DNA from 4 places in the Streptomyces sp. CAI-85 genome. Region 3 is predicted to be linked to each of the others. Evidence: riboswitches for the same ligand, from Rfam matches in the RefSeq annotation. Region 3 holds a riboswitch; each other region holds the start of a gene.

Region 1 (3,278 bases), on a different contig from region 3:
CAGGCCGCCACCGCCTTGCGGGTCAGTACGTCCGCCACGGCCTCCTGGAGCGAGGCCGCGCCGTCGGCCACCGGCAGCTCACGGCCCGCGTGCCCCTCGGCCCAGCGCGCCGCCGCCGTCTTCAGACCGGAGAAGGAGAAGTCGTACGACCCCGGAAGCGGGCGCGGGAACGGCACGGCGCGCGGATCGCCCTCGCGCGCCGCCCGGTCGACGGCCGGACCGCCGGGATACGGCAGCCCGAACACCCGCGCCACCTTGTCGAAGCACTCCCCGGCGGCGTCGTCCAGGGTGTCGCCGAGGTGGACGATCGGATCGCGGACGAGATCACGGACGAGCAGCAGCGAGGTGTGGCCGCCGGAGACGATCAGCACCATGCAGGGATCGGGCAGCGGGCCGTGCTCCAGCGTGTCGGCGGCGACATGCCCGGCCAGATGATGGACGCCGTACAGCGGCACCCCCAACGCGTACGCGATGCCCTTCGCACCGGCCAGACCCACCTGAAGCGCACCGGACAGACCCGGTCCGGTGGTGACGGCGACGGCGCCGACGTCCGACAGTCGCAGCCCCGCCTCGTCGAGCGCCCGGCGCACGACCGGGCGCAGGGCGTGCAGATGGGCGCGGGAGGCGATCTCGGGCACCACCCCTCCGTAGCGGGCGTGCTCGTCCATGCTCGACGCGATCGCGTGGCCGAGCAGCACCCCGTCCCGGACGATCCCCGCGCCGGTCTCGTCGCACGACGACTCGATCCCGAGCACGATCGGAGAGACCATGAGGCACCCTTTCTGCCTAGTGTTAGTTATTGCGAATAGTGTGCAATAAGGTCGACCGTGTTGGGAAGCTCGGCCCGGCTCGGCGAACGCGACCTCTGCCTCAGTCAGGTAAGCGTTGGGTGTGAGCGGGGGCCCGGAGGACGTTCGGTCATTGGCCATGTCCCGTTCGAGCGGTACGGTCGGCCAGTTATCGACGACGGCGATGCGGAAGCCGGTGGGAATCCGGCACGGTCGCGCCACTGTGTGCCACTCCTGGACTGCGGGGGTGGTGAGTCAGACCCGTGACCGTCGTCATGTGCACCACCGAGATGGGACGCGAACTCCCAGAGGAGGCCCTGCCATGGCGCAGCATGTCGCCCCGCCGTCCAGCACCCCCGTCGTTCCCGGCAAACTGCCGGTCGGCGCGATCGTGCCCTGGGCGGTGTTCTTCGGGATCCTGATGCTGGTCCTGCTGTACTTCGTCGGCGCCGAACAGGGTGCCACCGCCGTCGTGTCCGGCGAGAACGTCCACGAATGGGTGCACGACGCCCGTCATCTGCTCGGCTTCCCCTGCCACTGAGACCGGGGAGCCTGAAGCGTCATGAACTCCACAGTTGTGAGAAACCTGCTCGTGCGCGGCATGCTCGCCGGCCTCGCCGCCGGTGTACTGGCCCTGCTCGTCGCCTACTTCCTCGGTGAACCGCTCGTCGACAGGGCGATCGGCTTTGAGGAGTCCCACGCCCCCGCCCATGAGCACGAGGTCGAACTCGTCTCCAGGGGCCTCCAGTCCACCGCCGGCCTGGCCACCGGAGTGCTGCTCTACGGGGTCGCGTTCGGCGGGATCGCCGCGCTGGCCTACTGTTTCGCGCTGGGACGGGTGGGGCGGTTCGGTCCCCGGGCCACCGCGCTGCTGCTGTCCGGCGTCGCACTGGTCGCCGTGTACGTGGTGCCGTTCCTGAAGTATCCGGCCAACCCGCCGGCCGTCGGGGATCCCGACACCATCGGCAAGCGGACCACCCTGTACTTCCTGATGATGGTCCTCAGCGTCCTGCTCGCGGTGGCCGCCACCCTCCTGGGCAGGCGGCTCGCGCCGAGACTGGGCAACTGGTACGCCACCGTCGCCGCGGTGGCGGCCTTCGCCCTCGCGGTCGGGCTGGCGTACGCGTTCCTGCCGGTGGTCAACGAGGTTCCGGGTGACTTCCCGGCCACCGTGCTGTGGCGGTTCCGGATCTCCGCGCTGGCCATGCAGGCCACGCTGTGGGCCGGATTCGGGCTCGTCTTCGGCGAGTTGGCCCAGCGGCTCCTGCACCCCACGCCGAAGGCCGTCCCGGTCGCGGCGGGGACGGTCCCCGGCTGACCGAAATGCGCTCATGTGAGAGGGCCCGCGGAACCATCCGAGGGCCCTCTCGCGTTCCGCGTTCTAGTGCGACGACCCCGGTGAGGAGCGGAGGAGCAGCCCAGTGGCCAGACACCCACAACCGCGCCGCATCACCCTCGGAGGGCGCGAGGCCGTGGCGCTCACCGTGGAGGAGTACGAGGCGCTGATGGCGAGCCGTCGGCAGATCGGCGGCCAGAGCGCCCGGGTACGTGTACTCGGTCAGCAAGTCCGGCGCACCGAGCGGCTGTTGCAGGACCTGGAGACGCTGGTCGCCGCTCCACCGGACCACTGCCACGAGGGTGCGGGCACGACGCCGACGGACTGCGTCCACCTCCATGCGAGCACCGCGAAGACGGACACAGCCGAGACGGAATCCGACTCCGGGCAGCCGGACTGCCTGCGCTGCGCCCTCGCGGCCCTGCTGCACCGCCACCGCGGCACCGCGTCCTGAGCCCGGATTCCCGAGTCGTGATCGAGAGGGAGGCGGCGGTCACGGAACACCGGAGGGCGAGAAGCGCTGTGCAGACGCTCCCCGCCCCTCTCCAGTCGTGCCGTACCGGGGACCCTCATCCCCCGTGCGGCTCCGCGGGCCCCTCAGCCCGCGTCGGACCAGGCCCTCAGCCCTGGTCGTAGGTGTGGAATCCGCGGCCGGACTTGCGGCCGAGGAGTCCGGCCTCCACCATCCGCTGGAGCAGCGGCGGCGGGGCGTAGAGCGGCTCCCGGAACTCGTCGTACAGGGACTCCGCGATCGAGGCGACCGTGTCCAGGCCGATCAGATCCGCGAGCCTGAGCGGGCCCATGGGGTGCGCGCAGCCCAGTTCCATGCCGGCGTCGATGTCGGCCGCACTGGCGAAGCCGGACTCCGCCATCCGGACGGCGGCGAGAAGGTACGGCACGAGCAGGGCGTTGACGACGAAGCCGGCCCGGTCCTGGGACCGGACGACCGTCTTGCCGAGCGTGCGCGTCGCGAAGTCCGTTACGGCGGCCGTGGTTTCGGCCGAGGTGTGCAGCGAGGTGACCACCTCGACGAGCGGCAGCACGGGCACGGGATTGAAGAAGTGCAGCCCCACCACCCGGTCCGCACGGGCCGTCGCCATGCCCAGGCGCATGACCGGCAGGGAGGACGTGTTGGTGGCCAGAACGGCCGCCGG
Region 2 (3,278 bases), on a different contig from region 3:
CAGAAGACGATGGGCATCATCACCCTGGCCCTGGTGGCCGGCGGTGCCGTCGCCCCCGACTCCGACCCGCCGCTGTGGGTCATCCTCACCGCCGGCCTGGCCATCGCGCTCGGCACCTACCTCGGCGGCTGGCGCATCATCCGCACCATGGGCAAGGGCCTCACCGACCTCCAGCCGCAGCAGGGCTTCGCCGCCCAGACCAGCGCCGCGACGGTCATCCTGGCCTCCTCCCACCTGGGCTTCTCCCTCTCCACCACGCACTCGGTCTCCGGTTCCGTGATGGGCGCGGGCCTCGGCCGCAAGGGCGGGGTGGTCCGCTGGTCCACCGCGACCCGGATGTTCGTCGCCTGGGGCCTCACGCTCCCGGCCGCCGCCCTGGTGGGCGCGCTCGCCGAGTACGTGACCGGCTTCGGCTCCTGGGGCACCGCGGTGGTCGCGGTCTTCCTGATCGCCTCCAGCGCCGCCATCTGGAAGATCTCCCGCCGTGAGCACGTCGACCACACCAACGTCAACGACCATCCGGACGAGCCGGCCGGTGTCGTCACCACCGCCATCGCCGCGGTGACCCCGCCGCCCACCGCAGCCATGACCGAGTCGGCTCACGAGCCGGTCTCCGAGACCCTGACCGCCACGATCGCCTCCCCGGCGACCGAGCCGGCGGCCTCACCCGCCCCCACGGTCTAGGGCCAAGCCCCGCCCGGATACGCAGGAACGCGAAGGAACAGCATCCCTATGAAGATCGACTGGGCAGCCCTGGGCTCCGTCTTCGGCGTCAGCCTCGTGGTCACCGTGGCCCTCGTGGGCCTCTTCACCCTCGGCATCATGGCCCTCTCCCACCGCGAACGGGCCACCGCGCGGGGCGGCTCCGCCACCCTCGCCCTCACCGGCGCGTACGCCTGCTTCGCGGCGTGCACGGCCGCGGTGGCCTACGGGATCTCGCTGATCGTGGCCTGAGGCCACGACGACCGTCCCCGGGCGCGCCCGGTCCGGCCCCTTCCCGGGGTCCCGGACCGGGCGCGCCTTCGTGTGCGGCCCGGTCCGCGGACGGGCGGTGTGGGGTTCTGCACACTCTCCCCCCGCAGGTCAACGGCAAGTTGACGGCCCTTCGGGGCCCGTGGTGGACTGCCGGGGCCAGCTACGGCGGCAGAAGAGGAAGCCGGTGCGAATCCGGCGCGGTCCCGCCACTGTCACCGGGGTAGGAACCCCCGGGAGCCAGGAACTCTCACCGCCGGTCTCGTCGAACCAGGGCGCGGACACCCTGAGTGAGGACATATCGCCATGCGCGCTCGGTCGTTGAGGTACCGCACCAGGCCACTGCCCGGCCGCACGGCCGGCTGAGCCGGTGCGTGCCGACCGCGTCCACGCGTACGGCGCCGCGCTCGGCCTCCTCGGCGACCTGCTCCTCGGCGATCCCCGCCGGGGTCATCCGGTCGCCGGATTCGGGCGGGCCGCCGGTGCCGTGGAGCGCGTGCTGTGGCGCGACCACCGGGGCCGGGGCGCCCTGCACACCCTGGTGTGCGCCGGGGGCGCCGTAGCGCTCGGGGCCGCCGCCTCGCGCGCCGTGCGCTCCTCCCCCGCCGGGTCCGTCGCCCTCACCGCCGCCGCCACCTGGGCCGTCGTCGGCGGCACCTCCCTCGCGCGCGAGGCACGGGCCGTCGGGCAGGCCCTGGAGAGCGGGGACGTCGACGCGGCGCGGGCCCGACTGCCGCATCTGTGCGGGCGCGACCCGCAGGCCCTGGACGCCGACGGGATCGCCCGCGCCGTGGTCGAGTCCGTCGCCGAGAACACCTCCGACGCCGTCACCGGGGCCCTGGTGTGGGGAGCGGCCGCCGGAGTGCCCGGGCTGCTCGGGTTCCGGGCCGTCAACACGCTGGACGCCATGGTCGGACACCGCTCGCCGCGCCATCTGCGCTTCGGGTGGGCGTCCGCGCGCCTGGACGACCTCGCCGGCTGGCCGGGGGCACGGCTCACCGCCGTCCTCGCCGCCCTCGCGGGGGACGATCCGCGGGGCGCCGTACGGGCCTGGCGGGACGACGCCCACCGGCATCCCAGTCCCAACGCCGGGCCCGTGGAGGCGTCCTTCGCGGGGGCGCTCGGGGTGCGGCTCGGCGGGACGCTGTCGTACGGGGGCCGGGTCGAACACCGGCCGGTGCTGAACCAGGAGGGGCGTTCCGTGGAGGTCAAGGACATCGAGCGGGCGGTACGGCTGTCCCGCCGGGTCGCGCTGCTCGCGCTCGGCGTCACCGTCGCCGGGCGGGCCGCCGCCGCGCGGGTGCGGGGGCGGGCGTCATGACGGGCGGGGGGCTGCTCGTCGCCGGCACCACGTCCGACGCGGGCAAGAGCGTCGTCACCGCCGGGATCTGCCGGTGGCTGGTGCGGCAGGGGGTGAAGGTCGCGCCGTTCAAGGCGCAGAACATGTCCCTGAACTCCTTCGTGACGAAGGAGGGCGCCGAGATCGGGCGCGCCCAGGCCATGCAGGCGCAGGCGTGCCGGATCGAGCCGAGCGCGCTGATGAACCCGGTGCTGCTCAAGCCCGGCGGGGAGCGCAGCAGCCAGGTCGTGCTGCTCGGCAGGCCGGTCGGCGAGATGAGCGCGCGCGGCTACCACGGGGGCCGTCAGCAGCGGCTCCTCGGGACGGTCGTCGACTGTCTGGCCGAGCTGCGCGGCACGTACGACGCGGTGATCTGCGAGGGGGCGGGCAGTCCCGCCGAGATCAACCTGCGGCGCACCGACATCGTGAACATGGGCCTCGCGCGCAGCGCGCGGCTGCCGGTGCTGGTGGTCGGCGACATCGACCGCGGGGGCGTCTTCGCCTCCTTCTTCGGCACCGTCGCGCTGCTGTCGCCGGAGGACCAGGAGCTGGTCGCCGGGTTCCTCGTCAACAAGTTCCGCGGGGACGTCAGCCTGCTGGAACCCGGGCTCGACATGCTGCACGGGCTCACCGGCCGCCGCACCTACGGGGTGCTGCCGTTCCGGCACGGGCTCGGGATCGACGAGGAGGACGGTCTGCGGGTGTCGCTGCGCGGCACCGTGCGCGAGTCGAACGTGTCGCCGCCGGTGGGCGAGGACGTGCTGCGGGTCGCCGTGTGCGCGATCCCGCTGATGTCCAACTTCACGGACGTGGACGCGCTGGCCGCCGAGCCCGGTGTCGTCGTGCGGTTCGTGGACCGGCCCGAGGAGCTGGCGGACGCCGATCTCGTCGTCGTACCCGGCACCCGGGGGACCGTGCGGGCGCTGGAGTGGCTGCGCGAGCGGGGGCTCGCCGACGCGCTCGCCCG
Region 3 (3,278 bases):
ACCACGGGTGCGGGCACCCCGGCCCTGACCAGGCGCGGCAGCAGGTCGGACATCGGGGTGGTGAACGCGAACAGCAGGACGCCGAGCGAGGCGGCGGAGGTGCGCAGCAGCAGTTCCCCGGCGCGTACGGTGCCGCCGTCGGCCCAGCCCACGAACCCGCCCGGCCCGCCCACTTGGAAGAGCAGGGTGAGCGCGCCGGTGACACAGAACCCGAGCGGCACCCGGTAGGCCCGCCACAGCCGGCGGCCCGGCACCCCGGCCGGTCCCAGCAGTACCGCGAGGGCGGTCACCAGGACGAGCGCGGCGCCGGGCCAGGGCGGCAGACAGACGGCGAGAGCGGTCAGACCGAGTCCGAGCACGGCCTTGTCCACGGGATGGCGGCGGCGCCAGCGACTGCTGTGCGCCGCCGCGTCGATCGGCAGCACCCGGTCAGGCCCGTTCGGCGGCGGGGCCGGGGGAGCCGCTCGCGGCCGGGTCGCCGTCCGGGGTGTTCTGGCGGGCCAGGGCCCGCTCCTCGCCCTGGCGCCGGCCCCGGTGCACACCGAAGTAGTAGGCGAGGACCCCGGCGCCCAGCGCCGCCTGGACGGCGAACAGCGCCGACTCGATCTCACCGGACGGCGGTTCGTAGAGCGGGGAGAACCACGGTTCGTAGTCCGGCTCGATCTCGGTGATCGCCGTCTCCGCCTCGGCGTCGGCGCCGGTGAACGGCTCCTCCTTGTGGTCGCCGAGCCCGAGGGCCAGCGGCAGGACGGCCAGCGCGGCCACCACGAGCAGCAGCAGGACGTTGATCTTCGTGTTGCGGTTCATCGGGCCACCGCCTCGGTGCCGGCCTCGGTGGAGGCGCCGTTGTCGGTGGAGGTGCCGTTCCGCTTCCGGCCGCCGGTCACCAGCACGCCGAGCCGGGTCAGTTCACCCTTGCTGGACTGGACGAGCAGCCGCATCACGAACACCGTGAGCAGACCCTCGCTGACCGCCAGCGGGATCTGGGTGACGGCGAAGATGGAGCCGAACTTGCCGAGCGCGCCCAGGAATCCGCTGCCCGGGTCGGGGAACGCCAGCGCCAACTGCACGCTGGTCACGCAGTAGGTGGACAGGTCGGCGGCGAACGCGCCGAAGAACACCGCGACCATCAGCGGCACGTCGAAGCGCCGCAGCAGCTTGTAGACGGCGTAGCCGGCCCACGGCCCCACGATCGCCATGGAGAAGACGTTGGCGCCGAGCGTGGTGAGCCCGCCGTGGGCGAGCAGCAGCGCCTGGAAGAGCAGGGTGATGGTGCCCAGGACGGCCATGATCGGCGGCCGGAACAGGATGGCGCCCAGGCCGGTGCCGGTGGGGTGGGAACAACTCCCCGTCACGGACGGCAGTTTCAGGGCGGACAGAACGAAGGTGAAGGCCCCGGAGGCGCCGAGCAGCAGGGTGCTCTCGGGGTTCTCCCTGACCTCACGGGTGAGTGAACGGACTCCGTGGACGACAAATGGTGCGGACGCGACGCCCCAGGCGACGGCGTGCGCCGGCGGGAGGAAACCCTCGGCTATGTGCATGGTTCAGCGGACCCTCTCCAGCACCTCGTGGATGGTTGACGCGCCCCGGCCGGTCTCCTGGCTGACGGGTACCACCGTCCGTGCTCCGCCTTCCCGGGTCCGAGGACCCAGTGGCTGCCCGTGAGGGCCGGAGCCGGACTTCCCGATCACAGTGGCGAGGGCCGCACCGGTTTCACACCGATTTCCCGTTCACCGAGGCGTGGTGACAGTAGTGCCCGTACGAGGCCCCTGACAAGCGACAACGGGGGGCGCGAGGGCGGCGTGGGACGGCTCACACACCGGCGCACATCCAGCGCACACGCCGAGCGCGGCGGCGGCAGGGCGACGACACGTCTCCGGTCCTAGGTCCTACGGCTGATCAGCGCGGGCACCCTTCTGCTGTTAGCGTGCACTTGCATACCATTCGCAATAACGTCGGAGGACGTTGGACATGGCGGTTTACACGCTCCCGGAGCTTCCGTACGACTACGCGGCGCTCGCCCCGGTCATCAGCCCCGAGATCATCGAGCTGCACCACGACAAGCACCACGCGGCGTACGTCAAGGGTGCGAACGACACCCTGGAGCAGCTCGCGGAGGCCCGGGACAAGGAGTCCTGGGGTTCGATCAACGGCCTGGAGAAGAACCTGGCGTTCCATCTCTCCGGGCACATCCTGCACAGCATCTACTGGCACAACATGACCGGCGACGGCGGCGGCGAGCCGCTGGAGGCGGACGGCGTGGGCGAGTTGGCGGACGCGATCGCCGAATCCTTCGGCTCCTTCGCGAACTTCAAGGCACAGCTCACCAAGGCGTCGGCCACCACCCAGGGTTCGGGCTGGGGCGTCCTCGCCTACGAGCCGCTCTCCGGCCACCTCATCGTCGAGCAGGTCTACGACCACCAGGGCAACGTCGGCCAGGGCTCCACCCCGATCCTGGTCTTCGACGCCTGGGAGCACGCCTTCTACCTCCAGTACAGGAACCAGAAGGTCGACTTCATCGACGCGATGTGGGCGGTCGTCAACTGGCAGGACGTGGCCCGCCGTTACACGGCCGCCAAGGAACGCGGCAACAGCCTGCTGCTGACCCCGTGACCGACACACCCCGAGGGGCGGCCCCGATCGACACGGGGTCGCCCCTTCCCTATCGAATTTCTCGATAGCGCGGCGTTATAGGGGTCGACAAAAGTTATCGCGAATGCCTATACGGCAATCCGGAAGGAGCGCTTCTCAGATTTAATTACCGAGCAGTAGAACTGGTCCGCCCAATCACATCGTGAGGCAGGACCATGAAATTGCGTAGAATCATCTCAGCCGTTTTGGCGTCGCTCCTGACGGCCGGACTCGCTCTGACGAGCAGCGGTACGGCACAGGCGGCAGGCGAGGAGTACGTCGCCCTCGGTGACTCCTACTCCTCCGGGGTCGGCGCCGGCGACTACCTGCCCGAGAGCGGTAGCTGTCTCCGCTCGAAGTACGCCTACCCGTCCGAGTACAACCGGCAGCGCAAGCCGTCCAAGTTCTCGTTCATGGCGTGCTCGGGCGCGACGACCGTCGACGTGCTGAACACCCAGCTCGGCCCGCTCAACGCCTCGACCACGCTGGTCAGCGTGGGGGCCGGCGGTAACGACGCGGGGTTCTCCGACGTCATCCGCACCTGCGTGCTCAACATCACCGACAGCGCCTGCATCAGTCGTATCAACCAGGCCCGCGACTTCGCCAACAGGCAGTTGCCGGGCAGGCTGGACGCGCTGTACAACGCC
Region 4 (3,278 bases), on a different contig from region 3:
GCCGAACTCGGCGTAGCACATATGGGTGTGGATCTGGGTGTCCGGGCGCACCCCGGCCGTGGTGAGGCGGAACGCCTCGGTGGCCCAGGCCAGATACGCCGTGTGGTCGGCCGCCCGCAGCGGCAGCGTCTCGCGCAGGGCGGGCTCGTCGACCTGGATGACGGAAGTCCCGGCCGTTTCAAGGTCGTTGACCTCGTCGCGCAGGGCGAGGGCGACCTGCCGGGCGGTGTCGCCGAGGGGCTGGTCGTCGCGGACGAAGGACCAGGCGAGCATGGTGACCGGCCCGGTGAGCATGCCCTTGACGGGACGTGAGGTGAGGGACTGGGCGTACGTCGTCCAGCGCACGGTCATCGGCTCGGGACGGGAGATGTCCCCGGCGAGGATCGGCGGGCGGACGTAACGGGTGCCGTAGGACTGGACCCAGCCGTGCTGCGTGGCCAGATAGCCGGTGAGCTGTTCGGCGAAGTACTGGACCATGTCGTTGCGTTCGGGCTCGCCGTGCACGAGGACGTCCAGTCCGGCCTTCTCCTGGAAGGCCAGCACCTCCTGGATCTCCGTCCTGATGCGCTCCTCGTAGGCGTCGGTGCCGATGCGTCCGGCGCGCAGGTCGGCGCGTGCGGTGCGCAGTTCGGCGGTCTGTGGGAACGAGCCGATCGTCGTAGTGGGCAGCAACGGCAGCCCGAGATGCGCGCGTTGGGCAGTGGCGCGTTCGGCGTAGGGCTGGGCGCGGCGGGTGTCCGCTTCGGTGACGGCCTCCGCGCGGGACCGGACCGCCGGGTCACGGGTGATCGGCGAGTTCGCGCGGGACGCCAGGTCCGCCCGGTTGGCGGCGAGTTGGGCCGCGATGGCGTCGGTGCCGCGGGTGAGGCCCTTGGCGAGGGTGACGACCTCCGCGGTCTTCTGGCGCGCGAAGGCCAGCCAGCGCAGGATCTGCGGGTCGATGTCCCGTTCGGCGGCGGCGTCGAGCGGCACATGGAGCAGGGAGCAGGACGCGGCCACGTCGACCCGGTCGGCCAGACCGAGCAGCGTACCCAGCGTGGTGAGCGACGCGGAGAGGTCGTTGACCCAGATGTTGCGGCCGTTCACCACACCGGCGACCAGCCGCTTCCCGGGCAGCCCGCCCACCGCGGCCAGCGCGTCCAGGTTGGCGGCCGCCCGCTCGGTGAAGTCCAGCGCCAGCCCCTCCACCGGCGCCTTGGCCAGCACGGACAGGGCCTCGCCGAGCCGGTCGAAGTACGAGGCGACGAGCAGCTTCGGACGGTCGGTGAGCGCGCCGAGGTCGCGGTAGGCGCGGGCGGCGGCGTTGAGCTCGGCCGGGGTGCGGTCCTGGACCAGGGCCGGTTCGTCGAGCTGCACCCAACCGGCCCCGGCGGCACGCAGATCGGCGAGGACCTCGGCGTACACCGGCAGCATCCGGTCCAGGAGCGTCAGCGGGTCGAAGTCCGCCGGCACACCGGGCGCGGGCTTGGACAGCAGCAGATAGGTGACGGGACCGACGAGGACCGGCCGGCCCGTGAGCCCGAGGGCGTGCGCCTCCTCCAGCTCGGCGACCTGCTTGGCGGAGTCGGCCGTGAAGACGGTGTCCGGGCCCAACTCGGGCACCAGATAGTGGTAGTTGGTGTCGAACCACTTGGTCATCTCCAGCGGCGCCACGTCCTGCGTGCCGCGGGCCATCGCGAAGTAGCCGCCCAGCGCGTCCGCTTCGACGGCGGCGCGGTGCCGTTCGGGGATCGCGCCCACCATCACGGTCGTGTCGAGGACGTGGTCGTAGTACGAGAAGTCCCCCGTCGGGACCTCGTCGACGCCGGCGGCGGCGAGCTGCCGCCAGTTGCTCCGGCGGAGTCCGGCGGTGGTCTCCCGGAGGGCGTCGGCGGTGACGCGGCCCTTCCAGTAGCCCTCGATCGCCTTCTTCAGTTCCCGGCTCTGCCCCTGACGGGGGTAGCCGTACACGGTGGCCCGTGCTGCCGCGGCTGCGGGCTTGGTGGTCACGGAGATCTCCTTCGCGAGACTGATCCCTGAGATCCCGGCGACGGGACGAGAGCGCGAAGGGGTGACAGACCGAACGGCAGCGGCCCACGGCCGTCCGTACGATGTGTGCGCCGACCCGCCCTCGAGGTCACCGGGATGTCCGCGCGTGAGTGCTTCACACACGGGCAGTTGGCAGGTCTTCGGACTCGTGGGCGCGTCCTCCGGCCGTCGGAGGTCACCTACTGGCCGTCGCTTCCCAGGCCCTGTTCGTCGGGCCCAGTGCGTATGACGGCGGTCGTTCCCACTCACCGCTGCGGGGCAGTCCCGGATTCCCACCGGGTTCCCTCTTACGACGCTCCCGCCTGGCGGACGGGGCGAACCAGCTACGCGGGCCACCCTACGCGGTGCCGTCGTCCGCGTGAAACCCCCGGCGCCCGCGTGTACAGGCCGTCAGGAGCGGGTGATCGTCACCTTCAGGTGCTTCATCAGCGGCTGGTCGCTCTGCTCGCTGTAGTCGCCGATCGCGCACAGCACGTTCATCTCCGGCATGTAACCGGCCGCGCAGCCCCGTGGAATGTCGTACGGGATGGCCAGATAGCCGTCGAGGCGGCGTTCGCTGCCGTCCTTGGCGGTGCTGACGATGTCGACCGGGTCGAACTCGGCGATGGCGCGGTCCCGCATGTCGTCCTGGTTCATGAAGACGAGCGTGCGGAGGTTCTTGACGCCCCGGTAGCGGTCGTTGTCGGAGTAGATCGTGGTGTTCCACTGGTCGTGGGAGCGCATCGTGCCCAGGGCGAGGGTGCCGGGTCCGGGGACGACATCGGGCAGCGGGGCCGCCGAGAACTCGGCGAGGCCCGACGGCGTGCGGAAGACCAGTTCGCGCGCCGGCTGCTTGATACGGAAGCCGAGCGGCAGCCGCACCCGGCGGTTGCAGTCCTCGAAGCCGTCCAGGACCTGGGCCATGGTGTCGCGGATACGGTCGTAGTCCTCGACGTACCAGTCCCAGGGCGTGTCGCTGTCCGGGAGGGCGGCGCGGGCCATGCCGGCGATGATGGCGGGCTCGGAGAGCAGATGCTTGGAGGCGGGGCGCTTCATGCCCACCGACAGATGGACCATGCTCATCGAGTCCTCGACCGACGTGGCCTGGATGCCGCCGCGCTGGTGGTCCTTCTCGGTCCGGCCCAGACACGGCAGGATGACCGCCTGCCGGCCGTGGACCAGATGGCTGCGGTTCAGCTTGGTGCTGACCTGCACGGTCAACGCGCAGGAGCGCAGCGCCTCATAGGTGTACGGGGTGTCGGGCGCGGCGA

What was found. Region 3 has a riboswitch for cobalamin ahead of G6W55_RS08035 (energy-coupling factor ABC transporter permease). Riboswitches for the same ligand answer to the same signal wherever they lie in the genome.
Region 1: another riboswitch for cobalamin. It lies ahead of G6W55_RS06165 (CbtB-domain containing protein); the one in region 3 lies ahead of G6W55_RS08035 (energy-coupling factor ABC transporter permease).
Region 2: another riboswitch for cobalamin. It lies ahead of G6W55_RS24950 (cobalamin biosynthesis protein); the one in region 3 lies ahead of G6W55_RS08035 (energy-coupling factor ABC transporter permease).
Region 4: another riboswitch for cobalamin. It lies ahead of metE (5-methyltetrahydropteroyltriglutamate--homocysteine S-methyltransferase); the one in region 3 lies ahead of G6W55_RS08035 (energy-coupling factor ABC transporter permease).

The regions. Positions count from the first base shown of each region.
Region 1 covers NZ_JAANNX010000003.1:131,248-134,525, forward strand. The annotation lists gene tsaD (tRNA (adenosine(37)-N6)-threonylcarbamoyltransferase complex transferase subunit TsaD) at 1-770, opposite strand, end outside; cobalamin riboswitch at 931-1,074, shown strand; gene G6W55_RS06165 (CbtB-domain containing protein) at 1,111-1,329, shown strand; gene G6W55_RS06170 (CbtA family protein) at 1,351-2,106, shown strand; gene G6W55_RS06175 (hypothetical protein) at 2,210-2,578, shown strand; gene G6W55_RS06180 (3-hydroxybutyryl-CoA dehydrogenase) at 2,745-3,278, opposite strand, start outside.
Region 2 covers NZ_JAANNX010000028.1:6,090-9,367, forward strand. The annotation lists gene G6W55_RS24940 (inorganic phosphate transporter) at 1-684, shown strand, start outside; gene G6W55_RS24945 (hypothetical protein) at 733-954, shown strand; cobalamin riboswitch at 1,101-1,243, shown strand; gene G6W55_RS24950 (cobalamin biosynthesis protein) at 1,343-2,293, shown strand; gene G6W55_RS24955 (cobyric acid synthase) at 2,290-3,278, shown strand, end outside.
Region 3 covers NZ_JAANNX010000004.1:181,750-185,027, reverse strand. The annotation lists gene cbiQ (cobalt ECF transporter T component CbiQ) at 1-425, opposite strand, end outside; gene G6W55_RS08040 (energy-coupling factor ABC transporter substrate-binding protein) at 430-807, opposite strand; gene G6W55_RS08035 (energy-coupling factor ABC transporter permease) at 804-1,541, opposite strand; cobalamin riboswitch at 1,571-1,753, opposite strand; gene G6W55_RS08030 (superoxide dismutase) at 1,972-2,613, shown strand; gene G6W55_RS08025 (SGNH/GDSL hydrolase family protein) at 2,808-3,278, shown strand, end outside.
Region 4 covers NZ_JAANNX010000001.1:395,861-399,138, reverse strand. The annotation lists gene metE (5-methyltetrahydropteroyltriglutamate--homocysteine S-methyltransferase) at 1-1,989, opposite strand, end outside; cobalamin riboswitch at 2,142-2,367, opposite strand; gene G6W55_RS01675 (FdhF/YdeP family oxidoreductase) at 2,419-3,278, opposite strand, start outside.